2 regions of the Streptomyces marincola genome follow, and region 2 is predicted to be linked to the other one. Evidence: riboswitches for the same ligand, from Rfam matches in the RefSeq annotation. Region 2 holds a riboswitch; the other holds the start of a gene.
What was found. Region 2 has a riboswitch for cobalamin ahead of LC193_RS06455 (hypothetical protein). Riboswitches for the same ligand answer to the same signal wherever they lie in the genome.

Region 1: another riboswitch for cobalamin. It lies ahead of LC193_RS21570 (ribonucleoside-diphosphate reductase subunit alpha); the one in region 2 lies ahead of LC193_RS06455 (hypothetical protein).

Annotation. Positions count from the first base shown of each region.
Region 1 is NZ_CP084541.1:4,881,193-4,895,479, forward strand. It holds gene LC193_RS21535 (SOS response-associated peptidase) at 1-715, shown strand, start outside; gene LC193_RS21540 (sigma-70 family RNA polymerase sigma factor) at 1,020-1,649, shown strand; gene rsrA (mycothiol system anti-sigma-R factor) at 1,646-1,942, shown strand; gene LC193_RS21550 (tetratricopeptide repeat protein) at 2,159-3,151, shown strand; gene def (peptide deformylase) at 3,304-3,936, shown strand; gene LC193_RS21560 (D-Ala-D-Ala carboxypeptidase family metallohydrolase) at 4,085-4,819, shown strand; gene LC193_RS21565 (ribonucleotide-diphosphate reductase subunit beta) at 4,926-5,951, opposite strand; gene LC193_RS21570 (ribonucleoside-diphosphate reductase subunit alpha) at 5,942-8,416, opposite strand; cobalamin riboswitch at 8,455-8,617, opposite strand; gene LC193_RS21575 (GNAT family N-acetyltransferase) at 8,610-9,170, opposite strand; gene LC193_RS21580 (DUF2079 domain-containing protein) at 9,266-10,813, opposite strand; gene LC193_RS21585 (CstA-like transporter-associated (seleno)protein) at 10,937-11,152, opposite strand; gene LC193_RS21590 (carbon starvation CstA family protein) at 11,149-13,368, opposite strand; gene LC193_RS21595 (carbonic anhydrase) at 14,031-14,287, shown strand, end outside.
Region 2 is NZ_CP084541.1:1,518,663-1,532,949, reverse strand. It holds gene LC193_RS06495 (bifunctional RNase H/acid phosphatase) at 1-523, shown strand, start outside; gene yaaA (peroxide stress protein YaaA) at 510-1,289, opposite strand; RNA gene rnpB (RNase P RNA component class A) at 1,365-1,764, shown strand; gene LC193_RS06480 (hypothetical protein) at 2,054-2,776, opposite strand; gene LC193_RS06475 (SigE family RNA polymerase sigma factor) at 2,742-3,311, opposite strand; gene LC193_RS06470 (hypothetical protein) at 3,369-3,914, opposite strand; gene LC193_RS06465 (ATP-binding protein) at 4,287-6,329, shown strand; gene LC193_RS06460 (NUDIX hydrolase) at 6,396-6,932, opposite strand; cobalamin riboswitch at 7,122-7,307, shown strand; gene LC193_RS06455 (hypothetical protein) at 7,365-8,237, shown strand; gene LC193_RS06450 (precorrin-8X methylmutase) at 8,234-8,899, shown strand; gene LC193_RS06445 (precorrin-2 C(20)-methyltransferase) at 8,896-10,437, shown strand; gene LC193_RS06440 (cobalt-precorrin-4/precorrin-4 C(11)-methyltransferase) at 10,434-11,210, shown strand; partial or broken gene LC193_RS29170 (Tn3 family transposase) at 11,332-11,897, shown strand; gene LC193_RS06430 (NAD(P)/FAD-dependent oxidoreductase) at 12,038-13,243, shown strand; gene LC193_RS06425 (RNA polymerase sigma-70 factor) at 13,240-14,172, shown strand.

The sequences.
Region 1 (14,287 bases), 3.4 Mb from region 2:
AGAGGTGTACGCCGTACTCGACCGCCCGGTGAAGGAGGCGGGGCCCGAGCCGGTGCGGCAGTTGCGCGCGCTGCGCTGGGGACTCGTTCCCTCGTGGGCGAAGTCCCCCGACACGGCCGTGAAGATGATCAACGCGCGGGCCGAGACCGTGCACGAGAAGCCGGCCTACCGGCGGCCGTTCGCCGCCCGGCGCTGCCTGCTCCCCGCCGACGGCTACTACGAGTGGGTCACCGGCGGCGCCGAGCGCGCCGAGGAGGAGAAGGGGAAGCGCAAGCGCCCCCGCAAGCAGCCGTACTTCGTCACCCCGGTCGACGGCTCGGTGATGGCCATGGCCGGCCTCTACGAGTTCTGGCGCGACCGCACGCTGCCCGACGACCACCCCCGGGCCTGGTGGGCCACGTGCACGGTGGTCACCACGGAGGCCGAGACCGCGCCGCTGCCCGTCGCGCCGGGCACGGAGGCGGAGGACGGGAGCGGCCCGAGGTCGCTGGCCGACATCCACCCGAGGATGCCGCTGGTGCTGCCGCGGGACCGGTGGGACGCCTGGCTCGACCCGCGCCGCACGGACCCCGGGGAGGTGCGCGCGCTGCTCGCCCCGCCGCCGCCCGGCGGCCTGCGGGCGCACCCGGTGGCCACCGCGGTGAGCAACGTGCGCAACAACGGCCCCGAGCTGCTGCGCGAGCTGCCGGCCCCCGAGGAGGAGACGCTGTTCTGACCGCGCGCGTCCCCGCCTCGCGCCCCGGGCGCGCGGGGGCGGCGCGGCCGGCCGGGAATGCGCCGGGACCCGGACGTGTTGTGCCGTACGACACGCATCCGCAGAGAGGGAGACCGCCCCCATGGGTTCGATCGCCTGCCCGCCGCGTTCGGCCGACAGCCCGTCCCGCACGACCGCGGAGGTGGACTGGGCGGTGCTCCGGTCGGCCGCCGAGCGGTCCTCCCGACCGGCGGGGGCGGCGGGACGTCGTCTATCCTCCGAAGCGAACGAGCCCGCCACCGGGCTGCTGACGCTTTCGGAGGAGGTGGGTCCGGTCGCCGGCACGGAAGAGGACACCCGCGAGGAGACCGAGGCGGAGCGCAACGCCCGGTTCGAGCGCGACGCCCTGGGCTACCTCGATCAGATGTACTCCGCCGCGCTGCGCATGACGCGCAACCCGGCGGACGCCGAGGACCTGGTGCAGGAGACGTACGCGAAGGCGTACGGCTCGTTCCACCAGTTCCGCCAGGGCACCAACCTGAAGGCGTGGATGTACCGCATCCTCACCAACACCTTCATCAACTCCTACCGCAAGAAGCAGCGCGAGCCCCAGCGCAGTGCCGCCGAGGACATCGAGGACTGGCAGCTCGCCCGTGCCGAGTCCCACATGTCCACCGGGCTGCGGTCGGCGGAGTCGCAGGCGCTCGACCACCTGCCGGACTCGGACGTCAAGGAGGCCCTTCAGGCCATTCCCGAGGAGTTCCGCATCGCGGTCTACCTCGCGGACGTCGAAGGGTTCGCGTACAAGGAGATCGCGGACATCATGGGTACTCCCATCGGCACCGTGATGTCCCGGCTGCACCGCGGCCGGCGCCAGCTCCGCGACATGCTCTCGGACTACGCGCGCGAGCGCGGGCTCGTCCCCGCCGGGGCTCAGGAGGGTTCAGGATCATGAGTGGCGACCGCCCGCACCCCACGGACTGCTCCGAGGTCCTTGGCCGCCTGTACGAGTACCTGGACCGCGAGATGCCGGACGGCGACTGCGCGAAGTTCCAGGAGCACATCGACGAGTGCTCTCCGTGTCTGGAGAAGTACGGACTGGAGCAGTCCGTGAAGAAGCTCGTCAAGCGCTGCTGCGGCCACGACGAGGTACCGGCCGATCTCAGGTCGAAGGTGCTCGGCCGGATCGACGCCATTCGCGCCGGCGAGGCGGGGCCGGTGCGGCCCGACCCCGGCGAAGCCGCCTGACCTCCGGGTTCCGGTGGTCGGCCGGCCGCGGGGGGCCGGCCGCCCCGTCGCCTCGGCGCCCCGTTTTCACCCCGCTGGTTGTCCGTCGTCTCGCGCGCGGCGCCCGCCTGTCCCATCCTGTGAGCAGGCACCCGTCCGTCCATGGTTGGATGCGGCCCGGGACGGACAGGAGAACTGTGAAGTGCACGCAACCACGCGGGAATCAGGCAGGACAACGTGAGGATCTTCGGCAGGGTCCGCCAGCGCCCGTCCACGGACTGGCGGCTGGCCACCAACCGGGCGTTCACTCTCATCGACGACGGTCGCTACGACGACGCCGACGCCCTCCTCACGCGTGCCGCCGATCTGGAGCCCTGGCTCTCGGAGTCCTGGTTCAACCTCGCGCTGCTGCACAAGTTCCGGCACGACTGGGAGCAGGCGCGCTCCGCCGGCCTGCGGGCCGTGGCCCTGCTGGAGAAGGACGCGGGGGCGCCGGACTGGTGGAACGTGGGCATCGCCGCGACCGCGCTCCAGGACTGGCCGCTGGCCCGCAGGGCCTGGCAGGCGTACGGGCTGCCGGTGCCCGGGGCCGCCTCGATCGGTGACGAGCCGCTCGGCATGGACCTGGGCGGCGCGGCCGTGCGCCTCTCGCCCGAGGGCGAGGCCGAGGTGGTCTGGGGCCGGCGCATGGACCCGGCGCGCATCGAGATCCAGAACATCCCGCTGCCCTCGTCCGGCCGCCGCTGGGGCGAGGTGGTCCTGCACGACGGCGTGCCGCGCGGCGAGCGGACCACGATGGCGGGCGGCGTGGCCTCCGTGTACCCGGTCTTCGACGAGATCGAGCTGTGGGCGCCCTCGGCCGTGCCGACCTGGGTCGTGCTGATCGAGGCGGCGACCGAGGCCGACCGCGACGCGCTGGAACGGCTCGCCGCCGACGCCGGGTACGCCGCCGAGGACTGGTCCTCCTCGGTGCGGCTGCTGTGCCGGGCCTGCTCCGAGAGCCGCATGCCGAGCGACGAGGGCGACGGCACGGCGCAGCACGACCCCCACGACCACAGCGCGCCCGGCCGTCCCGGACCGCTGGGGCACACGGGACCCGGCGGCCTCTGGTCGCCAGAACGTGAGTGCGGTCTCGCGGCCCCCGGCGCCCTCGTGCGGGGCCTCCTCGACGGCTGGGTCGCCGACAGCCCGGACAGCCGCGAGTGGCGCGACCTGGAAGAGGTCTGCTGAGGCCCTGCCGCGCGAGCGGCGCGCGGGCGCCCGCGCCCGCCCCGCCGGCCTGCCCGGGCGGCACCCCGGGCCCGTCCCGCCTGTCCGCCCGGGCCCGTAAGCTGTACGGATCATTCCGTAGCACAGGATCACCGAAAGGCACATGGCCGACCATGGCACAGCAAGAGACCGATGAACGGGCCGACGAGGAGTTCATCGACGACACCGAGAACTGTGCGGAGCGGGAGCGGGCCCACCGGGAGCGGGGCACGGCCCGCCCCATCACGGTCGTGGGGCACCCGATGCTGCACCGCGAGTGCCGCGATGTGACGGAGTTCGACGACTCCCTGGCCGCGTTGATCGACGACATGTTCGCCAGCCAGCGCGCGGCCGAGGGGGTCGGCCTGGCCGCGAACCAGATCGGTGTGGACCTGAAGGTCTTCGTCTACGACTGCCCCGACGACGACGGGGTCAGGCACGTCGGCGTGGTCTGCAATCCGGTCCTGGACGAACTGCCCGCCGAGCAGCGGGTGCTCGACGACAGCAACGAGGGCTGCCTGTCGGTGCCCACCGCCTACGAGGAGTTGGCCAGGCCCGACTACGCCGTGGTGCGCGGCCAGGACGCGACGGGCGCGCCCATCGCGGTGCGCGGCCGCGGGTACTTCGCGCGCTGCCTCCAGCACGAGACGGACCACCTCTACGGGCGGCTCTACATCGACCGGCTGTCCAAGCGCGAGCGCAAGCGGGCGCTGAAGATGATGGCCGAGGGCACGCCCAGGTACGAGACGGTGCCCAACGAGGCGTGAGGCGCGGGCCGCGGGCGCGCCACGCGGCACCGGCGGAACGGGAGAGCGCCACAGGGCTGGTCCTGTGGCGTTCAACTGCCCCGGTTGACGCGCGTTGACCCTTCCGCCACGCTCATGGGCGACCTACCTCTCTCCCCACGGAGGCAGCATGTTCAGACGCGCGGTGCGTATCCTGCTCGCTTTTGTCATGATCGGGTCAGCGGCTTTGGTGGGAACCGTGGCCACGGCCGGCACGGCCCATGCGGACGGCTGCTACACCTGGAACCGCACCCTCAGCCAGGGAGCTTCGGGCGAGGACGTCCGCCAGCTCCAGATCCGCGTCTCCGGCTACCCGGGCTACGGCGCGGTCCTGGCGATCGACGGCCAGTACGGCCCGGCCACGGCCGCCGCCGTCCGCCGGTTCCAGCAGGCGTACGGGCTCGGCGCCGACGGCGTCGCCGGCCCGCAGACGTTCAACCGGATCTACGCCCTCCAGGACAACGACTGCACGCCGATCCACTTCACCTACGGCGAGTTGAACCGCTGCAACTCCACGTGGTCGGGCGGCGCCGTCAGCGCCTCCCAGGCCCGCGCCAACGCGCTGGTGGGCATGTGGAAGCTGGAGGCCCTGCGGCACGCGCTGAACGACCGGCCTCTGGTCGTCAGCAGCGGCTTCAGGTCCTACGCCTGCAACAGCGCGGCGGGCGGCTCCTCCACCAGCCGGCACCTGTACGGCGACGGGATCGACCTCGTCGGCAACCCGACCCTGTGCCAGATCGTGCTCCAGGCGCGCTACCACGGCTTCAACGAGATCCTCGGCCCCGGCTACCAGGGCCACGACGACCACGCCCACCTCGCCCACCGGTCCAACCGCTTCTGGTCCGCGCCCAGTTGCGGCATGTGACCGCCCGCCCGACCGGGCGGAACGCCCGCCCGACCGGGCGGAACGGCACACACGCGAAGGCGGCCCGCGCCACGGCGCGGGCCGCCCCCGTCTCCCTGAGTGCCCGTCAGAAGTCGTCGTCGAAGGAGACGTTGCCCTCGACGGCGACCTGGTAGGCGGAGGGCCGCCGCTCGAAGAAGTTCGTCAGCTCCTGGACGTTCTGCAACTCCATGAACGCGAACGGGTTCCGCGCGCCGAACACCGGGCTCAGGCCGAGGCGCACCAGGCGCTGGTCGGCCACGCACTCCAGGTACTGGCGCATCGACTCGGTGTTCATGCCGGGCAGCCCGTCACCGCACAGGTCGCGCGCGAACTGGAGCTCCGCGTCGACGGCCTCCCGCAGCATCGCGGTGACCTCGCGCTCCATCTCCTCGTCGAACAGCTCGGGCTCCTCCTGGCGGACGGTGTCCACGACGGAGAACGCGAACTCCATGTGCATGCTCTCGTCCCTGAACACCCAGTTGGTGCCCGTGGCGAGCCCGTGCAGCAGCCCCCGGGAGCGGAACCAGTACACGTAGGCGAACGCGCCGTAGAAGAACAGGCCCTCGATGCACGCGGCGAAGCAGATGAGGTTCAGCAGGAAGCGCCGCCGGTCCTCCTTGCTCTCCAGCCGCTGGATGTCCTCGACCGAGTCCATCCAGCGGAAGCAGAACTGCGCCTTCTCGCGGATCGACGGGATGTTCTCCACGGCCGCGAACGCCGCCACCCGCTCGTCCGGGTCGGGCAGGTAGGTGTCGAGCAGCGTCAGGTAGAACTGGACGTGCACGGCCTCCTCGAACAGCTGCCTGGACAGGTACAGGCGCGCCTCGGGGGAGTTGATGTGCTTGTAGAGGGTGAGTACGAGGTTGTTCGCCACGATCGAGTCGCCGGTCGCGAAGAACGCCACGAGCCGCCCGATCAAGTGCTGTTCGCCGGGCGAGAGTTTCGCCAGGTCGGCGACGTCGGAGTGGAGGTCGACCTCCTCCACGGTCCAGGTGTTCTTGATGGCGTCCCGGTACCGCTCGTAGAACTCCGGGTAGCGCATCGGGCGCAGCGTCAGCTCGAAGCCGGGGTCGAGCAGGTTCTTGGTCTGGGCGGGGGCGGTCACTGGCATGCCTCGCAGGACTCGGGGTTCTCCAGGGAGCAGGCGACGGCCTGCTCGGGGACGACGGGCACCGCGGCGGCGGGTCCGGGCGCGGGGACAGGCGCGGGAACGGCGGCCGTTCCGGCGCGGGCGGCCTGGGCGATGCGGGTGGCCGGGCGCGAGCGCAGGTAGTACGTCGTCTTCAGGCCCTGCTTCCAGGCGTAGGCGTACATCGAGCTGAGCTTGCCGATGGTCGGCGCCGCCAGGAACAGGTTCAGCGACTGGCTCTGGTCCAGGTAGGGGGTGCGGGCGGCGGCCATGTCGATCAGGGCGCGCTGCGGCAGCTCCCACGCGGTCCGGTACAGGGCGCGGATCTCCTCGGGCAGCCCGGGCACGCCCTCGATGGAGCCGTTGGCCTCGCGCAGGGCCTCGCGGGTGGCGTCGTTCCACAGGCCGAGCCGCTTCAGGTCGTTCACCAGGTAGGTGTTGACCTGGAGGAACTCGCCGCTGAGCGTCTCGCGCTTGAACAGGTTGGACACCTGCGGCTCGATGCACTCGTAGACGCCGGCGATGGACGCGATGGTCGCGGTCGGCGCGATGGCGAGCAGCAGCGAGTTGCGCATGCCGGTGCGGGCGATGCGCTCGCGCAGGGCCTCCCAGCGGAGGCGCCAGGCGGGTTCGGCGTCGGGGTAGTGGTCGGGGTGCAGCACGCCGCGCGCGGTGCGGGTGGCGTCCCACGCGGGGTGCGGGCCGTGCCGCTCCGCGAGGTCGGCCGAGGTCTCGTAGGCGGTGAGCATGATGCGCTCGGCGATGCGGGTGGACAGCTCGCGGGCCTCGGGCGAGTCGAACGGCAGCCGCAGCCGGAAGAACACGTCCTGGAGGCCCATGACGCCCAGGCCCACCGGGCGCCAGCGGGTGTTGGACGAGCCGGCCTGGGAGGTCGGGTAGAAGTTGATGTCCACGACGCGGTCGAGGAACGTGACGGCGGTGCGGACGGTCGCGTCGAGCCGTTCCCAGTCCGGCGTGCCGTCGGGGCCCAGGTGCGCGGCGAGGTTGACCGAGCCGAGGTTGCACACGGCGGTCTGGCCGTCGTCGGTCACCTCAAGGATCTCGGTGCACAGGTTGGACGAGTGCACGACCGCGCCGGGCTCCGCGGTCTGGTTGGCGGTGCGGTTGGCGGCGTCCTTGAACGTCATCCACCCGTTGCCGGTCTGGGCGAGGGTCCGCATCATGCGGGCGTACAGCTGCCGCGCGGGCAGGGCGCGCACGGCCAGGCCCTCGGCCTCGGCGCGGCGGTAGGCCGCGTCGAACTCCTCGCCCCACAGATCCGTCAGCTCCGGCACGTCGGACGGCGAGAACAGCGACCAGTCGGCGTCGGCCTCGACGCGGCGCATGAACTCGTCGGGGATCCAGTGCGCGAGGTTCAGGTTGTGGGTGCGGCGGGCGTCCTCGCCCGTGTTGTCGCGCAGTTCGAGGAACTCCTCGATGTCGGCGTGCCAGGTCTCCAGGTAGACGCAGGCCGCGCCCTTGCGCCGGCCGCCCTGGTTGACGGCGGCGACGGAGGCGTCCAGGGTGCGCAGGAACGGGACGATGCCGTTGGACTTGCCGTTGGTGCCCCGGATGAGGGAGCCGCGGGCCCTGACCCGGGTGTAGGACAGGCCGATGCCGCCGGCGTGCTTGGACAGCCTGGCCACCTGGTGGTAGCGCTCGTAGATGGAGTCCAGTTCGTCCTTGGGCGAGTCGAGCAGGTAGCAGGACGACATCTGCGGGTGGCGCGTGCCCGAGTTGAACAGGGTGGGGGACGAGGGCAGGTAGGCGAGGCTGCTCGTCAGCCGGTACAGCTCGGCCACCTCGGCGAGGGCCTGCTCCGAGTCGCCGTCCGCCAGGCCGCAGGCGACGCGGAGCAGGAAGTGCTGCGGGGTCTCGATGACGCGGCGCGTGAGGGGGTGGCGCAGCAGGTAGCGGGACTCGACCGTGCGCAGCCCGAAGTACTCGAAGCGGTCGTCGGCGCCCTCCGCGACGGCCGCCTCGGCCAGCGCGTCGAGGCGGTCGGCGTGCCGCCGCACGAACGCGGCGGTGCCGTCCCCGATCAGGCCCTCGCGGTGGCCGGTGGCGACGGAGGCGGAGAACGAGACGGCGCCCTGGCCGGCGGCCTCGTCGCGGATGGCGAGGCTGAGCAGCCGGGCCGCGAGCCGCGAGTACGCGGGGTCCTCGGCGATGAGCCCGGCCGCCGCCTCGATGGCGAGCGAACGCAACTCCGCCTCGTCCGAGCCCGCGTGGCGACCGCGGAGAACGGCGGTCGCCACCCGGTCGGGGTCGGCGGCGGGCAGGTCGGCGGTGAGGTCGGTCAGCAGGCGCGGCAGCGCGGCTGTGACCGGCTCCGCGGGTGCGACGGGTGCGGTGGTCACTCGATGCTCTCCCTCGAATCGCGGCGGCCAAGGGGCCGGGCGGGCAGGCGGGCGCGTCGAGGCATGCGTGTGGTAAGGCAAAGGCATACCGCGATACGTCCGTCGGCCCAGCCCACGAGGCCCGGACAGGTTCGGCACCGTCGGCAGGGGTCGGACTCGCGATGGGTAGCACGAAACCACCCATCGCACACCATTGCGGGACAGTTCCGGAATCGCACCGGATTCCCTGCGGCGACAGCGAGCACGAGCATACATCTTGTGCTGCGTGGACCGGGCGCCCCTATATGTTGTGCTGTTCGCCTCCCTCGTGGGCGAGTTCCAGTGCGAACGCGTGAAGCCGCAGGCCCGGAAGCGGCTCCCAGTCGCGCTCAGGCGCCCGAACGAACCCGAGGCGCCCGTACAACCGGTGGGCCGTGTGCATTCGCGACTGACTGGAAATGACGACACGCCGCGCTCCCGCCCGGCGCGCCCGGAGCAGGCAGGCGCGCACGAGGGCTTCGCCCACGCCGCGCCCGCGGGCCGCCCGGGTCACCGCGAGCATCCTGAACTCCGCCTCACCCGGCCCCGCGACCTCCGCCAGCGGGCCGCCCGCGCCGACGAACGTGACGCAGCCGAGCAGCCCGTGGGGCCCGTGGGGCGCGTCCTCGCCGGCGGGTCCCGTGGCGACCAGCACCTCGGCGTGCGCGGCGCGCGTGCGCGCGTCCCGCAGGTCCGGCAGGTAGGGGTCGGCGGGGCCGAGGTCGAGCAGCCCGTCGGCGAGGTAGGTGTCCGCGACCAGCTCGCCGGCCGCGTCGAGTTCGGCGGGCGCGGCGGCCCTGACCGTGATGTCGGTGGTGTCCATGGCGGCAGTCTCCGTGCCGCGGGGCCGGTCCACCAGCGGGTTTCCGGCCCCGGGCCGCTGCCGGGCGCGTGCGCGGGGAGCCGGGGCCGGCCGGGTCACGACCCCTCGGCGCGCAGCACCCAGAAGCCGCTCTCCTGGGCCGCGACCGTCCAGCGCGGCCCCTGCGGGTAGAGGCGCGCGGCGTACGCGGTCAGGGACTCGGCGGTGTGGCCCGGGTCGTAGTAGGCGATCCAGTCCGGCACGAGGTCGCCGCTGCCGCCGATCCAGAACACCCGGCAGCGCTGCGTGAGATGGGCGATCGGCCGGACGTTCGCCGCCACCTCGGCGCCGTCGGGGACGGCGGCCATGACGCGTTCCCCCGCCGCGGCCAGGGGGCCCGCCCGGTAGGTCTCGGCGCGGGTGAGGTCGGCGGCGGGCAGGGCGGTGCTCAGGGCGAGCGCGGCGGCCAGCACGGCGGCCGGCAGGTGGTGGGCGTAGCCGCGCAGCCACGGCCTCGACGAGGAACGGCCGCGGGCCACGGCGTCGGTCAGCGCGAGCGCCAGCACCGGCATCAGGACCGCGCTGTAGTGCCAGTCGGTCGACCAGTAGTGCGGGTCCTGCGAGACGAACCTCCAGCCCATCGTGGGCAGCGCGACCAGCAGCAGCGGGGAGCGCAGCGCGAGCAGGCCCGTGGTGGGCACCAGGATCCACAGCAGCGTGCGCAGCTTCTCCTCGGCGCCGGTGAACAGCGCGCCGAGCGGGCCCCCGCCGCCGCCCTCGGCCCCGCTCTCGCCGAGCTTGCTCCAGTAGTCGTACTCGCCGCCCGCGTTGAACGACGGTATGACCACGGTGAGGGTGAGCGCGCAGCCGACGACGCACACCGCGGCGACGGCGAGCGCCCGCTTGGCCGCGCGCGGGTCCTTCGGCCCGGCCCTGAGGGCCACGACGCACGCGATGGCCGCCGCGGTCAGCCCCAGGTCCTCCTTGACCAGCAGCAGGGGCAGCGCCCAGCACAGCGCGGCGCGCCACCGCTCCCGCAGGACGGCTTCGAGGGCGAACGCGATGAGCGGGACGGCGAACGCGATCTCGTGGAAGTCGAAGTCGACGGCGCGCTGGATGCCCCAGGACAGGCCGAACGCGGCGCCGACGGCCGCGCCGCGGGCGCGTCCGAGGAAGTGCGCCGCGGCCCGGGTGACGGGGACGACGGCCAGCGCGAACAGGGCCGCCTGGGCGACGAGGAGGGTCACAGGCCCGGGGAAGAGCCGGTAGAAGGGGGCGATCAGCGCGGTCACCGGGCTGAAGTGGTCACCGAGGATCGGGAAGCCGGGGCCCTTGAGGTCGGACACGGGGGCTTCGAGGCGGGCGTAGGAGCTGATGACCTGCTCGAATATGCCCAGGTCCCAGGACCGGTTCTCCCAGCGCCGCCACCGGGTGACGGAGATGGCGGCGTAGCCGGCGCAGAACACGGCGGCGAGCAGCCACGGGTCGAGGCGCCCGGCGTGCCAGGCGCGCACGGCGCGTGCGCGGGGGCCGTCCGGCGCCCCGGGCTCCGTCGGCGCCCCGCGCTCCGGCTCATCCGCCGGCTCGCGGGCGGGAACGGCCGCCGGCGCGTCCGCCCCGGCGGAGGGGGCCGCGCGTTCCCCGGTCCGGCTCTCTTCGACCACCACGTACCTCCACGCCCGTCAGTTCATCGCACGACCGTACGAGAACGAGGGGGTGTCGTGGGAGTCGGGGTGCGGGGGCGGGCCGTGCGGGGGCGTGCGCGCGCCGGGCGCCGCCCGGGGCGCTCAGCAGCAGCCGCGGTGGTGGCCGGAGCGCGGGTCGCCGTACCGCTCGTCGGTGCGGCGGCGCTCGAACGCGCGGCGGGTCGGCACCGGGGCCGACGGGTCGTGCCGCCGCAGCCACGCGACGTGCCGCTCGTAGGCGGTCTCGCCGGTGAACTCGGCGATGTACCAGCGCAGCCAGCCAAGCGCGCGGCGCGGCGCCGCGACCAGGCGGCTCACTCGGGCGCTCCCCGGCCGTGCCCCGACGGGTCCTGCCCGGGGATGCCGCCGCCGGCGCCGAGCCCGGCCGCGGCGAGTTCGGCCCGTTCCTCCTTGGTGGCCACGAGTCCGTCCGGCGCGATGAGCCGGGACTCCTGGTACGGCGCCTCCTTCAGCGAGGCAGCGGCCGGGGTGCGGACGGCCTTGACGCACACGCGCAGCGCGTCGGCGAACACGATCAGCACCAGCACCGCGAGGACGGCGGAGAGCGCCGCGTCGATGGTCGCGTTGGTGACGATGGTCCGCATGTCGTCCATGTCGGCGGCGCCCGGCAGGAGTTCACCCGCGTCGATGCCGTCCTGGTACTGGTCGCGCCGGGCGAGGAAGCCGACGGCCGGATCGCCGGAGAACACCTTCTGCCAGCTCGCGGTGAGGGTCACCAGGGACACCCAGGCGAACGGCACCAGGGTCACCCAGACGTACTTGAGGCGGCCGGACTTGACCAGCAGCAGGGTGCAGATCGCGAGGGCGACGGCGGCGAGCAGCTGGTTGGAGATGCCGAAGATGGGATAGAGCGTGTTGATGCCCCCGAGCGGGTCGTTGACGCCGACCCACAGCAGCCCGCCCCAGAGCGCGACGACGATGGCGCTGGTGATCCACACGCCGGGCAGCCAGGTGTTGGACCGCAGGCGGCCGAGCCCGGGGACGCTCGCGAGAGCGTCCTGGAGGATGAACCGGCCGACGCGGGTCCCGGCGTCTATGGCGGTGAGGATGAACAGCGCCTCGAACATGATCGCGAAGTGATACCAGAAGCTCATCATGCTGTCCCCGCCGATGATGTCGGCGAAGATGCCGGCGAGGCCGAGGGCGAGGGTGGGGGCGCCGCCGGTGCGCGACAGCAGCGACTCCTCCTCGACGGCCTCGGCCGCCTCGGCGAGCTGGTCGGGGGTGAGCGTGAACCCCCAGGAGCTGATCGTGTCGGCCGCCGACTGGAGCGTGTCCCCGATGACGGCGGGCGGCGCGTTCATCGCGAAGTAGACGCCCGGGTCGAGGACGCAGGCCGCGGTGATCGCCATGACGGCCACGGCGGACTCCATCAGCATCGCGCCGTAGCCGATGGTCCTGACCTGCGTCTCCTTCTGGATCATCTTCGGGGTCGTGCCCGAGGAGATCAGCGCGTGGAAGCCGGACACGGCGCCGCAGGCGATGGTGATGAAGACGAACGGGAACAGCGACCCGGCGAACACCGGGCCCTCGCCGTTGGTCGCGAAGTCGGTGATCGCGTCCATCTTCAGGCCGGGCAGGGTGACGACGATGGCCACGGCGAGCAGCGCGATGGTGCCGATCTTCATGAACGTCGACAGGTAGTCGCGCGGCACGAGCAGCAGCCACACCGGGACGACGGAGGCCGCGAACCCGTAGATCACCAGCCAGATGACCAGCGTGCCCGGTTCGAGCGTGAACGCCTCGGCCCAGCTGGAGTTGGCGACCCAGCGGCCGGCGGCGATCACGAACAGCAGCAGCGCGATGCCGATCGCCGTGACCTCGGCCACGCGCCCCGGCCGCAGGAAGCGCAGGTAGAAGCCCATGAACAGGGCGATGGGGATGGTCATCCCGACCGAGAACGCCCCCCAGGGCGACTCCGCGAGCGCGTTCACCACCACGAGCGCGAGCACGGCCAGCAGGATGATCATGATGACGAAGATCGCCACGACCGCGGCGGTGCCGCCGACCGGGCCGATCTCCTCGCGCGCGATCTGGCCCAGGCTCTTGCCGTCCCTGCGGGTGGAGAAGAACAGCACCACCATGTCCTGCACCGCGCCGGCGAAGATGACGCCGACGATGATCCAGATGGTGCCGGGCAGGAAGCCCATCTGCGCGGCCAGCACCGGGCCGACGAGCGGCCCGGCTCCCGAGATGCCCGCGAAGTGGTGGCCGAGCAGCACGCGCCGGTCGGTGGGGTGGTAGTCGAGGCCGTCGGCGAGCCGTTCCGCCGGGGTGGCCCTGGTCCGGTCGGCCCGCAGCACCCGGGTCAGGATGTAACGCGAGTAGAAGCGGTACGCGATGGCGTACGAGCCGAGCGCCGCGGCCACCATCCAGGCGGCGGAGACCTCCTCACCGCGGGACAGGGCGAGCATGGCCCAGCCGATGGCCCCGACGGCCGCGACGGCCGTCCAGATCAGGATGGATCGTGGTCTTACCTGGCGTGCCTGACGTGCCTGAGGTGGGGATTGCACGGTGTCCTCCCGCCGGTGATCACTTGATGACTCGCCGGAATCTAGGCCACGGGCGCCCGGATGACCATGGCGCGGACGCGTCTCCCTGACACCGGCCGCCGCGGTGCCCCGCCGCGCCGGAACGCGCGCCCGGCGCGTGCCCGGCGTGCCGTCCGCGGGGAACGCCGGGAACGGCGCGGTGGCGCCCGCCGTTCCCCCTTCTTCCCCCGGAGGTCGGAAATCGGCGAACGCCAGCTCGATTATGGTCATTGTGTTCCCGGTCGCATTCTGTCCCGCGGCGCCGGGATGAAGAATTGCTCATGTTTTCCCCGGGGGACTCCCGGCGCGCCAACGGGCGCAAGGCGTTCACCGTTTCCCCTGGTGGGCGCCACATCTCTCACCGCGGCGCACGGTGCGGTCCACTCCGGCCCCGTGTATCGAAGAAACATCCGAGATGTAGCCAAAACGGAATACCAACGCCCCAAGTGGTCGTCAGTTCCCGGTAATGTGCCGGTAAAGTAATCGACGCGGTCGGGGCGCATAATCCGTGGGGCCGGGGCGCCGGGAAAGGCGTCAGGGCCACCGCTCAGGAAAGCCCCCCGCTCTCCCGCGTTCACCATCCGACCCGACCACACCGCGCGCCACGGGGCAGGCCGCCGCCGGCGCGCAGGAGGCAGGCACGCATGAAGCACCTCATCGACCACGCGCGCGCCTTCGCGGCGGCGCACGTCCAGGACCCCGCCCACGCCGACGCCTTCGGGCGGCTCGCCGGCGGGCAGGCGCCGCAGGCGCTGTTCATCACCTGCTCCGACTCCCGCGTCGTCCCGGCACTGCTCACCGGGGCCGGCCCCGGCGAGCTGTTCGAGCTGCGGACGGCGGGCAACGTCGTGCCGCCCCACCCGGGCGGCGGCGCCCCGCCCTCGGGCGAGGCCGCCACCAT
Region 2 (14,287 bases):
GCAGGCCGAGGCCGCCGCAGAGGCGATCGCCGCCGCGGGCGGCGTGCGCGCGGTCGTCAGCTCACCGCTGGCCCGCTGCCGCGAGACGGCCGTGATCGCGGCGGCCCGCCTCGGCCTCGACGTCCGCGTCGAACCCGGCCTGACGGAAACGGACTTCGGCGCCTGGGAGGGGCTGACGTTCGCCGAGATCGCGGAACGCCACCCGGCCGACATGGCCGCCTGGCTGGCCTCGTCCGACGCCAGGCCCACCGGCGGTGGCGAGAGCTTCGACGAGGTGGCCCGCCGCGTGGCCGTCGCCCGCGACAAGACCATCGCCCGCAACGCGGGGAGCACCGTCCTGGTCGTCACCCACGTCACGCCGGTCAAGACGCTGCTGCGGCTTGCCCTCGGCGCGCCGTCGGCGTCCATGTTCCGCATGGAGCTGAGCCCCGCGTCGCTGTCCGAGATCGCCTACTGGCCCGACGGCAACGCCAGTGTGCGCCGGTTCAACGACACCGGGCACCTGCCGCTCACACCTCGCTGACCAGCACGTCGAGCCGCCCCGGCGCGTTCTCCTCGACGCGCCACCCCAGCTCGCGCAACGCGTCGGTCAGCCGCTCGGGCGTGCGCGGCAGCGGGCCGGCCTCAAGGAGGCCGCGCAGCAGCCTGCCCTTGGTCGCCTTGTTGAAGTGGCTGACCACGGACCGCTTCTCGACGCCGCCGACCGTCCTGACCTGGAGCACCCGCACGGCGACCGTGCGCCGGCCCAGGTCACCGGCCGGCCGCCACATGCCCGCGTAGGCCGAGGAGCGCAGGTCGAGCACGGGCCCGCGCCCCGCCTCGGCGGGCAGCACCTCGGCCAGCGGGCCGCGCCAGAACGCGGCGGGAGTGCCCGTTCCCGGCAGCCGCACGCCCGCGGGGCAGCGGTAGCCGGGGATGCGGTCGGTGATCCGCAGCGCCCCCCACAGGCCGGAGAACACCAGCACCGACTCCCGCGCCCTGCGCCGGGCGGCCGCGCTCAGCGAACCGAGCCCGAGCGCGTCGTAGAGCACACCGGTGTAGATCTCGCCCGCGGGCGCGGCCGGCGCGGAGCGCAGCGCCGCGTTGCGCGTGACCTCACCACGCAACCTCTCGCCCAGCCCGAGGACTTCCCGCGCCTTCTCCGGATCACCGGAACACAGAGCGGTCAGCTCCTCGATCATTCGTTCCCGCGCGGCGGTCAGCCCCGGCAGTGACAGCGCGCCCAGGTCCACCGGTGCCCCGGCGCTTCCCTCGGCCTTCCCCTCGGACGGCGGCAGCAGTACCCACACGCAGGTCAGCGTACGGCAGCCGGGCCGCCCGCCCCTCCCGCCCCCGGCCGGGCGTAGAATGCGGGACACGGCGGACGAGCCGGCCGGGCGGTCGCGTCGGGGTCCTCGCGACCCCGCCGAGGAACGTCCGGGCTCCACAGGGCAGGGTGGTAGGTAACGCCTACCTGGGGTGACCCACGGGAAAGTGCCACAGAAAACAGACCGCCGGGGGCCGCTGGCCACCCGGTAAGGGTGAAACGGTGGTGTAAGAGACCACCAGCGCCCAGGGTGACCTGGGCGGCTCGGTAAACCCCACCCGGAGCAAGGTCAAGATGGGGCCGCGAGGCCCCGCGCGGACGACTGAGGGCTGCCCGCCCGAGTCCGCGGGTGGACCGCATGAGACCGGTGGTGACACCGGCCCCAGATGGATGGCCGCCTCCCCCTGGGCCGCGAGGCCCCGGGGAGACAGAACCCGGCGTACAGGCCGACTCGTCCGCCGCCCCGCCCGCTGACCAGCGGCGGAGCGTCCTCTTCCATGATCGAAAACCTTTCCGGGGAGTCTCTGGGGGAATCTGGCCGGTGTCCGCTCCCGGGCGCCTCCCCCGGCCGCCGGAATCTCCTCGTCACGCGAAGCCGCCGTCCGGGCGCCGCGATGCCGCGTGTGCCCGCCTCCGGCAGGAAGTGGACGTACGTCCGGAGCGTGAACAGGCGCGGGAGCGGGGGGCTCGGCGCTGGTTGTCACGTTTGCTGTTCGCGCGGTGCGGAGGAGGAGGGCGGGCGGTCGCTCAGAGCGTGCCGCTCACGTGCAGCTCGTCGAACACCACGCCGTTCGCGTCGTAGGCGACGACCCGGAATCCCCCGGTGAACCCGGGCAGGTGGCCGGCGTCGAGGCAGTAGACGCCCCAGCCCGGGTCCCCGGCCGGCGTGATGAGGGTGGCCGGGTGGCCGGTGTCCTGGCCCTCGGGTCTGATCTCGATCCGCGACGGTGTGCCGTCCAGCCGCCAGGCGCCCGTGATCAGCTCGATCTCGCCGTCCCGGCCGTGGATGCCGCCGCTGAGGCTGTTGGGGCGGATGTTGTCGCCGGAGTACCGCTTGGCGGCCTCGACGCTCTCGTCGAAGGACGCGGGCGAAGAGACCACGTAGTTCTGCTCACCCTCGGGCAGCAGGCCCATCACGAAGTCGTCGTTGATCTCCACGCGCTCGTAGGGCCGCACCTCCACCGGCCCGCCGCCGCCGTCCGCACCGCGCGGGGACGGCGCCTCGCGTGTGGCCGCGGGCGGCGCGGTGCCGCCCGACTCCGGCCCGGTCCGCGGCCACGCGAGACCGGCCGCCAGCACCGCCGCGAGGACGCCCGCCGTCCCCGCGCCCGTCACCACCGCGCGCCGCCGGGCCCGCAGCGCACGGCCCCGCCGGATCATCTCGTCCACCGGCGCGGGCCCGGCCTCCACCGACTCCGCCGCCCGGCGCAGCTCCTCAACGAACCTCGGGCCGTTCCTGCGCTCCGGCACGGATCGCCACCTCCTGTCCTTCCTCCGGCACGCGCAGGTCCCGGACCGCCGGGTCGGCGCGCAGCTTCTCCAGGCCGCGCGCCGCCCGGCTGCGCACCGTTCCCACCCGGGTACCGAGCAGCGCGGCGACTTCGGTCTCGGTGCGGTCCTCGACGTAACGCAGCACGACGGCGGCGCGCTGCCGCGGCGGAAGCCGTTGCAGCGCGCCCGTCAACACGTCCCTGGCGAGGACGTGGTCGGCCCGGTCCCGGACACTCCGCTCCGGGAACCGGGTCGTCAGCCACTCGGGCACCCGCAGCCGGCGGATCCGCTCGCGGTGGGCGTTGATCATGATCCGCCACACGTAGGCGTCCGGATCGGCCGCCCGCGTCACACGGTCCCACCCCGCGTACGCCTTGGCCAGCGCCAGCTGGGCCAGGTCCTCCGCGTCGTGGTGATGGCCGGTCAGCAGGTACGCGGTGCGCAGCAGCCGGGCCCAGCGGCTGAGCACGAACGACCTGAAGTCGGCGTCACGGGCTTCGGGTGCACAAGTCATCTGATGCGTCGGCGGCCTTCGGCGTCGTGGGGGCGTCCGGGGCGTCGGGTGCGGGGGTCAGGAGCCGAGGGAGACCTCCAACTCACTGAACACCTCGCCGTCCTCGTCGGACGCGGTGATCGTGTACGAGTCGACACCGTCGACCTCCCACGCGGCAGGGTCGAAGTAGAAGGTGCCCCACCCGTTCTCGTCCTCCAGGGCCACCGGCTGAGCCCCGTAGCCCCAGTCCTGGCCCTCCGGGGTGACCGTGATGTGCGGCACGCCCTCGTCCAGCCGCCAGACGCCCTCGACCAGGATGATTTCGCCGTCCTGGCCGTGGATGCCGGCACCGATGCTGTTGGGGCGGATGTTGCTGCCGGGGTACTGCTTGGCGGCCTCGATGCTCTCGTCGAAGGACGAGGGCGAGGAGACCACGTAGTTCTGCTCGCCCTCGGGCAGCAGGCCCATCACGAAGTCGTCGTTGATCTCCACGCGCTCGTAGGGGGCCACCTCGACGAGATCCATCCCGCCGGCCTGGGCTCCCTGCGGGAGGAGCACCACCATCGCGGCGGTGGCGGCGGCGCCGGTGAACAGGGCGCGCTTGAAGATCGACTGTCCGGTCATGAACCCTCCAAGGGTCTGGTTTCGCTCGGTCATGACTCAGACGCCGTCCGTGGGCCGGATCTATCCACCCCTCGCGGAACACGAACGCCAACTCCCGTGCGAAGACCGGCTGTCGCGGGTGCGCGGGACGCCGTCGCAGGCAGGGCGCCGGTCACGCCGCGCCGGGCCCGGCGCCCGGCTCGTCGTGGGGAGCCGTCGGCCGGTATTGCCAAGAACCTTCCAGCAGGTGTGGAGCAACGACCTCACCCGACGGCGCGACCACAGCAGCACAGTCCGTGGACGCACGTTCGTCTCATTCGACTTGATAGTTAGCGGCCCACTCCGCGCCGTGCCCACCGATAAGGTGGCGGCGTCGGAGCGAGGAGGAAAACCATGGCGCTGACTACGTCACTGGCCGGCCGGGTCCGGAACACGAGCCTGCCGAAAAGCCATGCCCTCCTGCCGCTGCTTGAGGCCGTCGTCAACGGCATCCAGGCGATCGACGCCCGGTTCGGCAACGACGTCGGGCGTGGTCGCCTGAGCGTCAGGATTCAGCGCAGCCCGCAGGAGGAACTCGACCTCGGCCCCGTTGGCCCTGGACGTGTGGCGCTCAAACCCATCGTCGGCTTCAGCGTCGAGGACAACGGGGTGGGCTTCACCCCGGAGAACATGATTTCGTTTGAGACGCTGGACAGCGACCACAAGGCTGACATCGGCTGCCGTGGCGTGGGACGCCTGCTCTGGCTCAAGGCGTTCGAAAGGGTCTCGATCCGCAGCGCCTATGAAGACGAAGTCGGGGGCCTCCACGGACGACAGTTCCGGTTCTCCGTCGAGGGGGAGGTCGAGCCGGACGGGGAAGCGGACAGCCTGGGTGCTGTCGGCACGATCGTGAGTCTTGACGGATTCAAGAAGTCCTTCCAGCAGAGCGCGGCGAAGTCTGTCGACGCCATCGCTCGTGAGATGTTCGAGCACTGCATCTGGTACTTCCTTCGCCCAGGTGGGGCGCCTGACATCACGGTCACCGACGACGACGAGACCGTCTCGCTCAACCACCTCATGGACGACTTCGTCTTCTCCGAGATGCCGACGACTTCGATCGACGTCAGGGGAGAGAAGTTCGACATGGTGAACCTCTGCCTCAAGTCCTCGACGCGCAATCTCGCGCCACGGCTGTACTGGTGCGCCGCGAACCGCGTGGTCATGGAGGAGAACCTCACGAGCAAGGTGCCAGGGCTCTACGGGCGGCTCAAGGACGAGACGTCGTCTCCCTTCACGTATGTCTGCTACCTGTCCTCGACCTACCTGGACAACCACGTCCGCGCCGACCGCACGGCCTTCGACATCGCCGAGCGGGTGCCGGGCGCGGCTCTGATCGAAGACCTGTCGCTGGACGACATCCGTGTGGGCGTGCTGAAGGAAGTCGAGAGGATCCTCGCCAGCCCGCTCAGCGCGGCGCGGGAGGAGGGCAAGGCGCGGGTCCACGCATTCGTGAGCAACAGGGCGCCGAGGTACCGGCCCGTTCTGTCGCGGCTTGAGTCGCTCGGCGTGACCGTGGATCCGTCCATCAAGGATCACGACCTTGAGTTGTTGCTGCACAGCAGCCTCCAGAAGCTCGAAGCCGCCGCGATCGCCGAGGGCCAGGCCGTCTTCGCCGAGGAAGGCTCTGCTCAGCCGGAGGACTATGCCGAACGGCTCGCCCGGTACCTGGACACGGTGACCGACATCAACCAGTCCGACCTGGCCGCGTACGTCTCGCGCCGGAGGGCGATCCTCGATGTGCTCACCAGGCTGATCAGGTCCGATGACCAGGGCAAGTACAGCAAGGAGGACGCGATCCACTCGCTGCTCATCCCGATGCGGACCGACTCGAACGAAATCGGCACGGACGCGTCGAACCTGTGGATCATCGACGAGCGGCTTGCGTTCCACGATTACCTCGCCTCCGACAAGACGCTCAAGAGCATGCCGATTACCGGATCCGATTCGACAAGGGAGCCCGATGTGCTCGCGACTCGGCTTGTCGGCTCCCCGGTGCTGGCCGCGGAGGGCGAAACGCTGCCGCTGCCGTCCATCGTCGTGATCGAGATCAAACGACCGATGCGTAATGACGCCTCGGAGGACAAGGATCCGATCCAGCAGTGCTTGGAGTATGTGAAGCGTGTGCGCGCCGGTGGCGTGAAAACCGCATCGGGGCGGCAGATCCCCGAGACGCATGAGGCACCCGCTTTCTGCTACGTCATCGCCGATCTCACGCCGACGATGGTGGACAGATGCAAATATGCGAGCCTGCGTCCCACCCATGACGGAATGGGTTACTTCGGCTTCAACGAGCCGTACAAGGCGTACATCGAAGTGGTCAACTTCGACCGTCTCGTCAACGCCGCTACCGAGCGGAACCGGGCGTTCTTTGACAAGTTGGGGCTCCCATCCAGTTGAGGCACGATGCGCACCGGCGCGCGGTTGTGTGCCTGCCGCGCCGGGCGGGTCCGGCGGGTCCGGTGGCTAGCCGGTGGTCCTTCCGCGCCTCCACGCCAGCAGTCGGCGGTACGCCTCCAGCCCGTCGGGCACCCAGTCCCACTCGGTGAGCCGCCGGTCCAGTTCCTCCTGCGTGAGGAACGCGTGCCACGCGACCTCGGACGCCTGCGGGTCGACCGGCACGCCGCAGTGGATCTCGTAGACCGCCGACCACCAGCTGTGCTCCGGGGTCCGGTAGAGGAACGTGAACAAGTGGGTCGGAGCGGCCAGGCCCGATACGCCGAGCTCCTCCTCCGCCTCGCGCAGCGCCGCCTCGTCGTACGACTCGCCCGCACCCACCACCCCGCCGACGAACATGTCGTACAGCGAGGGGAAGGTCAGCTTCCACTCGGTGCGGCGGTGCACGAAGATCTCGCCCGCGGTGTTCCGCGCCAGGACGAACGCGCAGCGGTGCCGCAGTCCGCGGGCGTACACCTCGCCGCGCCGCGCCTGTCCCACCACGCGGTCGTGCTCGTCCACGATGTCCAGCAGTTCGTCCGCGGGGAGCGGTGTCCCATGTGCCATGCGGCCACCCAATCAGCATGCCGGGCGGGGCAGTGCGGTTCGGGTGAGGAATGCACCGGAACGAGGTGGGTTCCCGCCGAGCCATGCGGCATCTCACGGGCCCGGAACAGCTGCTGGCCCGCGTGGTGCGGGCCGTCGCAGGACTCCTCGCGGCAGACGGGCCCCTTCGGTGGGGCCGTGCGGGGCGCGTCGTAGGCTGGTCGGGCCAGTCACGCTCCCTCGTGGAGTCAGGGAATCCGGTGCGAGGCCGGAACTGACGCGCAGCGGTGTGGGGGACGGGCGCGGCGACATGCCACTGGAACGGCACCGTTCCGGGAAGGCGCCGCGCACCGGACGATCCCGAGTCCGAAGACCTGCTGGCCCTGGTGGCGACCGCCGCCAGGTCGAATGCGGGCTCCGCGCATGGGCCCCCGACCTCGAAGGACCGCGCCAGTGCTGACCCCCTCCGTCGTGCGGGACTCCGTCGCGCGGGACCGGCCCGACCGGTGCCCTGGCGCCCTGCGGCCGTGGCCGGCCGACGACGGGCTGCTGGTCCGCCTCCGGCTGGTCGGGGGGCGGCTGACCGCCCGCGGCCTGCGGGCGCTGCTCGCGCTCAGCGAACGCTGGGGCGACGGCCGCGTGCACCTCACCTCGCGCGCCAACCTCCAGGTGCGCGGCCTGCCCTCGGACGGCGGCGCGCTCGCCCCCGAGGTGCTGGCGGCGATCGAGGCCACCGGGCTGCTGCCCTCGCGCTCGCACGAACTGGTCCGCAACATCATGGTGTCGCCGCAGACCGGCCTGGCCGGCGGGCGGGCCGACCTGCGGGGTGTGGCCGCGGGGCTCGACGCGGCGCTGCTCGCCCGTGAACGGCTCGCCCACCTGCCCGGCCGGTTCCTGTTCGTGCTCGACGACGGCCGCGGCGACCTGCTCGACCGCCCCTGCGACCTGGGCCTGGTGGCGTTGAACGGCACGACGGCGCAACTGCGCGTCGGCGACGGCTGGGGCCGGACGCTGCCGCTCGGCGAGGCCGCCGCCGCGCTCGCCGACCTCGCCCTGGCCTTCCTGCGCCTGCGCGGCGAAGGGCCGGCGGCGCCGTGGCACGTACGCGAGCTGCCGAAGCCGCCGGTCCCGCCGGCCGAGCCCGACCCGGCCCTGCCGCGCGCGGGCGCGGCGCTCCCGTACGGCGACGTTCCCGGCGGGCGGCACGTCGGGATACCCGGCGGCACCCTCACGCGCGAGCTGGTGGAGGAACTGACCGCCGCCGGCGCCGATCTCGTCGTCACGCCCTGGCACGGTGTCCTGGTCCCCGCGGGAGCCGCCGCGTGAACGCCCCGGAACGCCCGCGCCGCCACTACGACTATGTCGACCACGGCCCCGACATCTACCTCGACTCCTTCGCGACCATCCGGCGCGAGGCGCGGTTCGACGGACTCCCCGCCGACGCGGAACGGCTCGCCGTCCGCATGATCCACGGCAGCGGCCAGGTCGACCTGGTGGACGACCTCGTCGTCCACCCCCGGCTCGTCACGGCCGCGCGGCAGGCGCTCGAAGCGGGCGCGCCGATCCTGTGCGACGCCACGATGGTCGCCTCGGGAGTCACCGCGAGCAGGCTGCCCGCGGGCAACCACGTGCTCTGCCACCTGCACGACCCCCGGGTGCGCCCGCTCGCCCGCGCGTGGTCGACGACGCGCAGCGCGGCGGCGGTGTCGCTGTGGGAGCCGCGCCTCGAAGGGGCCGTCGTGGCGATCGGGAACGCGCCCACCGCCCTCTTCCACCTGCTGGAGATGCTGATCGACGGCGCACCGCGGCCGGCCGCGATCCTCGGCTGCCCGGTCGGTTTCATCGGCGCGGCCGAGTCCAAGGAGGCGCTGGCCCGCCTCGCCGCCGACCACGGCATCGACATCCCGTACGTCACCGTGCGCGGGCGCAGGGGCGGTTCCGCCATGACGTCGTCGGCCCTGAACGCGCTGGCCCAGGAGGAAGAGTGAACGACGCGACGGCAGGCCGTTTCCACGGCGTCGGCGTCGGCCCCGGCGACCCCGAGCTGATCACGCTCAAGGCCGCGCGCCTCATCGCCGCGGCCGACGTCGTCGCCTACCACTCCGGCGTCGGCAAGCGGTCCAACGCGCGCCGCATCGCCGCCGGCCTGATCCCCGCGACGGCCGTCGAGGAGGAGCTGGTCTACCCCGTGACCGTGGGGACCACCGACCATCCCGGCGGCTACGAGGGCGCGCTCGCCGACTTCTACGAGGAGTCCGCCGCGCGGCTCGCGGCGCACCTCGACGCGGGCCGCGACGTCGTCCTGCTGGCCGAGGGCGACCCGTTGTTCTACGGCTCCTACATGTACATGCACGACCGGCTGGCGGAACGCTACGCCGCCGAGATCGTGCCCGGCGTCCCGGCCTACGCCGCCGCCGCCGTCGCCACCGCGACCCCGCTGGTCCGGCAGACGGACGTGCTCACCGTGCTGCCCGGCACGCTGCCCGAGGCCGAACTCGCCCGGCGCCTGGCCGACACCGACGGCGCCGTCATCATGAAGCTCGGCCGCACCTTCCCCGCCGTGCGGCGCGCCCTGGCCACCGCGGGCCGCCTCGACCACGCGCTGTACGTCGAACGCGCCTCGATGCCGGAGGAACGCTGGCTGCCGGTCGACGAGGTCGATCCCGCGACCGTTCCCTACTTCTCGCTCATCGTCGTCACCGGCGACAGCCGCAACGGCCGCCGCTCGCGCACGGCCTCCCCGGCCCCCGCGCCCGGGAGCGGCGCCGCACCGAGCGGGCCGTCCGCCGGGCCCGCCGAACTCCTCGTGGTCGGCCTCGGCCCCGGCCCGGGGGAGTGGCTGACCCCGGAGGCGAACGCGGCCCTCGCCTCGGTCGACCACGTCGTCGGCTACCGCGCCTACGTGGACCGGGTGCCCCAGCGTCCCGGCCTTGCGCGGCACGCCTCGGGGAACACCGTGGAGGTGGAACGCGCCAGGTTCGCCCTCGGCCTGGCCCGCGACGGCGAGCGGGTCGCCGTGGTCTCCGGCGGCGACGCCGGGGTGTTCGGCATGGCAGCGGCCGTCTTCGAGGCGGCGGAGGACCCCGCCTACGCCGACGTGCCCATCCGCGTCCTGCCCGGCGTCAGCGCCGTGCAGGCGGTCGCCGCGCGGGCCGGGGCGCCCATCGGCGCCGACTTCGCCGTCGTCTCCCTCTCCGACCGGCTCAAGCCGTGGCAGGTCGTCGAACGGCGCCTGCGCGCCGTCGCCGAGGCCGACCTGGTGCTCGCCGTGTACAACCCCGCCTCCCGCTCCCGCACCACCCAGGTCGCCGAGGCCCGGCGCGTGCTGCTCGAACACCGCGGGCCCGGCACGGTGGTCGTCGTCGGCCGTGACATCGGCCGTCCCGGGGAGACCCTCACGGTGACGACTTTGGGCGAACTCCGGCCCGAGACCATCGACATGAAGTGCCTCCTGCTCGTCGGCGCCTCGGCCACCCGCCTCACCCCGTCCGGCCGGGTCTGGACGCCGAGGTGGGTCGCGTCGTGACCGTCCACTTCGTCGGCGCGGGTCCCGGCGCGGCCGACCTGCTCACGGTCCGCGCGACCCGGCTGCTGGCCGCCGCCGACCTCGTGCTCTACCCGGGGACCTACCTCGATCCCGGCGTGCTCGAACACTGCGGCCCCGCAGCCGAGTTGGTCGACACCCAGCACCTCGACCTCGACCGGATCACGCACCTCCTGGTCCGCGGGGTCGCCGGGGGCGGGAACGTCGTGCGCCTCACATCGGGCGACCCCTCCCTCTACTCGGCCCTCGCCGAGCAGACCCGCAGGCTGACGGCCGCAGGGGTGGCCTGGGACGTCACGCCCGGCGTTCCCGCCTACGCCGCCGCGGCGGCGCTCGTGGGCCGGGAGCTGACCGTTCCGCTCGTCGCGCAGTCGGTGGTCCTCACCCGCACCAGGGCGCGTTCGACGCCCATGCCGGAGAGCGAGTCGCTCGAACGGTTCGCCGCGACCAGGGCCACGCTCGTGCTGCACCTGGCGATCCGGCGCGTGCGCGAGCTGATGGCCGAGATCGAGCCCGAGTACGGTGCCGACTGCCCCGCCGTGGTGGTGCACCGGGCCAGCCAGCCGGGCGAACTGGTCCTGCGCGGCACCGTCGCGACCATCGCCGACGCCGTGGAACGGGCCGGGCTGCGCCAGGCGGCCGTCGTGCTCGTCGGGCGCGCGCTGGCGAACGACGGGGGCGAGTCGTTCCTCTACGCCCCTTCCAGGGACCGGTCGGAAACGCGCGGACCCGGCGCGGCCGGTGGCGGAGGTTGAGGAACAGCGGAACGAAAACAGGACCTGAGCCCGTCGCGCTCCTGAGAGCGCTTTGACCTGGGCTTGGTGGGGGCGGAGCCTTCGGCAGTCGTGTTGATCACTGACTGTCCGGAAACCCGGGGTGCCAGTCGGGTTTCTGACGGGTGAGCAGGCCGCGAAGCTCGCCAGGATCGAACGGCACTGGGAGGACATCCCTCGGACCATCGGCTCCATCCACACCGGAGCCGTGCGGGCGTACGACGTGATCCGGATGCTGTTCCGCGACGGCCGCCCCACCCCGCTCGGCGACGCCACCGCCCACTACGGGCGGATCGTCGAAACCCCGCACATCCTGCGCCTGGCCGACGAGCCCTGCTACCGCAGGCAGATCAAGAGCCGGGCGAACCTCCAGGAGGGCCGCCACTGCCTCGCCCGGAAGATCTTCCACGGTCGCTCAGGGCAGCTCCACAGCGCTACCAGGACGGCATGGAGGACCCAATCGGCGCCCTGGGCCCGGTCCTCCATGCCCCCGTGCTGTTCCACACCAGGTACATGGCCGCCGCCGTGCACCGGCTGCGCGCGGACGGCTTCGACGTCCGCGACGAGGACGTCGCCCGCCTCTCCCCGAGCGTCGTCTGCTCGACCGGGAACTTCCTGCTGACCCTCGCCCCGGGGGGACTGGCAGTCGTCACGCCCGCCGGGGCATGACGGCTTCGCGGACCTCTTCGCCCACCTTCCGGTGGGCCCCGATTCGGTCTGTGTCCTGTATCACATCCAGCCCATGTCACGTTCAGGCCGCCTGCTCCCATCTGGTGGGCGTCAGCAAGCGAGCCGAGGAGGACGGAACGATGAGCGCACAGCAGGAGACCGGCACGGCGACCGCGCACCGCGTGGTGATCCTGGGGGCGGGATACGCGGGCATGGCCGCGGCCATCCAGCTCGCGGCCCGGGTGAAGCGGCGCGAGGACGTGCAGGTGACCCTGGTGAACGCGCAGGAGCGGTTCACCGAGCGTATGCGCCTGCACATGACGGCGACCGGGCAGCAGCTCGCCGAGCTGAGCATCCCCCAGCTGCTGGAGGGTACGGGCGCGCAGTTCGTGCGCGGCTGGGTGACGGCGGTGGACGCGGACGCGAAGACCGTGCGGATCGACGACGACCGGGTGCTGCCCTACGACACGCTGGTGTACGGGCTGGGCGGCGTCGCCGACACCTCGGCGGTGCCGGGGGCCGAGGACCACGCGTACACCCTGAGCAGCGCCCAGGACGCCGAGCTGGTGGCCGACCGGCTGGCGCGGCTCGGCAGCGGCACGGTGGTGGTCGCGGGCAGCGGGCTGACCGGCATCGAGTCGGCCGCGGAGATCGCCGAGAGGCACCCGGAGTTGAACGTGGTGCTGCTGGGCAGACAGGAGCCCGGTGTGGGCATGGCCCCGAAGGCCAAGGCGTATCTGCGCGCCGCGCTCGACCGGCTGGGCGTCCAGGTACGCGCCGGCGTCGAGGTGGTGAAGGTGCTGCCCGACGCGGTGGAACTGGCGGGCGGGGAGAGCATCGCGGCCGACGCGGTCCTGTGGACGAGCGGCACGCGGGTGTCGCCGCTGGCGGCCGCCGCCGGGCTGGCTGTCGACGGGCACGGACGCATCGTCACCGACGCCGCGCTGCGGTCGGTGTCCCACCCCGAGGTGTACGCGATCGGCGACGCGGCCGCGATCCGCCAGGGCTACGGCGTCATGCACGGCACCTGCCAGGGCGGCATGCCGACCGGGGTGCACGCCGCGCTGTCGATCGACCGGGTGCTCAGGGGCAGGCGGCCCAAGGCGTTCCGCTTCGGCTACTACCACACGCCGGTGAGCCTGGGACGCGGTGACGCCATGGTGCAGTTCACACGGCCCGATGACAGCCCGCGCCGGGTCTGCCTGACCGGCCGCATGGCCGTCCGGTACAAGGAGACGGTGACCGCCTCGCCCTGGCCGACCTACGGCCGTATGAAGAAGATGCCCGCCTCGGGCGCGTTCTGGCCCCGCGGGGGCCGTTTCACCCGCATCCGGAGGGCCAAGTGACCGACCTGCCCGCCCACCCCGACCTCGACCCCGACCAGGAAGTCTTCCACGAGCACCGGCGGCTGCTGTTCTCCGTGGCCTACCGCATCCTCGGCAGCGCGGCCGATGCCGAGGACGCGGTCCAGGACGTCTGGATCAAGTGGTCTGCCGCGGACCGCTCGCAGGTGGCCGACCCCAAGGCGTACCTGACCCGGATCGTCTCGAACCTGGCGCTGGAACGGCTGCGCTCCACCCGGCACAAGCGGGAGACGTACGTGGGGCCGTGGCTGCCGGAGCCCATCCTCACCGGAGGGGATGCCTCCGAGGTCGTCACGGACGCCGAGTCGGTGTCGATGGCCATGCTGGTGGTGCTGGAGACGCTCAGCCCGCTGGAGCGCGCGGTGTTCGTGCTGAAGGAGGTCTTCGACTTCACCTACGCCGAGATCGCCGAGGCGGTGGAGCGTTCCGAGGCCGCGGTGCGGCAGGCCGCGCACCGGGCCCGCGAGCACGTACGGGCCCGGCGGCCGCGCTTCGCCGCCGACCGGTCGCGGCAGCGCGAGGCCACCGAGCGGTTCTTCGCCGCCGCGACCGGCGGTGACGTCAACGCCCTGATGGAACTGCTCTCCCCGGACGTCACCCTGTGGACCGACGGCGGCGGCAAGGTCCGACAGGCTCTGCGCCCGGTCGCGGGCGCGGCCACGGTGGCCGCCTGGTTCGCGGCCATCGGCACCGTCACCTACCAGGGCGTCGAGCCTGCCGACATGCGCGCCGCACTCGTCGAGATCAACGGTGGGCCGGGCATCGTGTTCAGCGGGCCGGGACGCGTGATCGCCACCGTCACCTTCGACTTCGACGCCGACGGTCGTATCACCGCCATCCACAACGTGGCCAACCCGGACAAACTCCAGGCCGTCGCCGACGGCACCGCTCACGACCTCGGAACGCGGTGAGCGTCGTCACCGCATGCCGCCACCGGGCGCGAGCAGGCTGGTGAGTTCGGCGATTGCCTCGGGAGGCGGCTGAAGCAGCGGCGGATGTTCTCCGGCCCGGCCAAGTCGAAGTTCT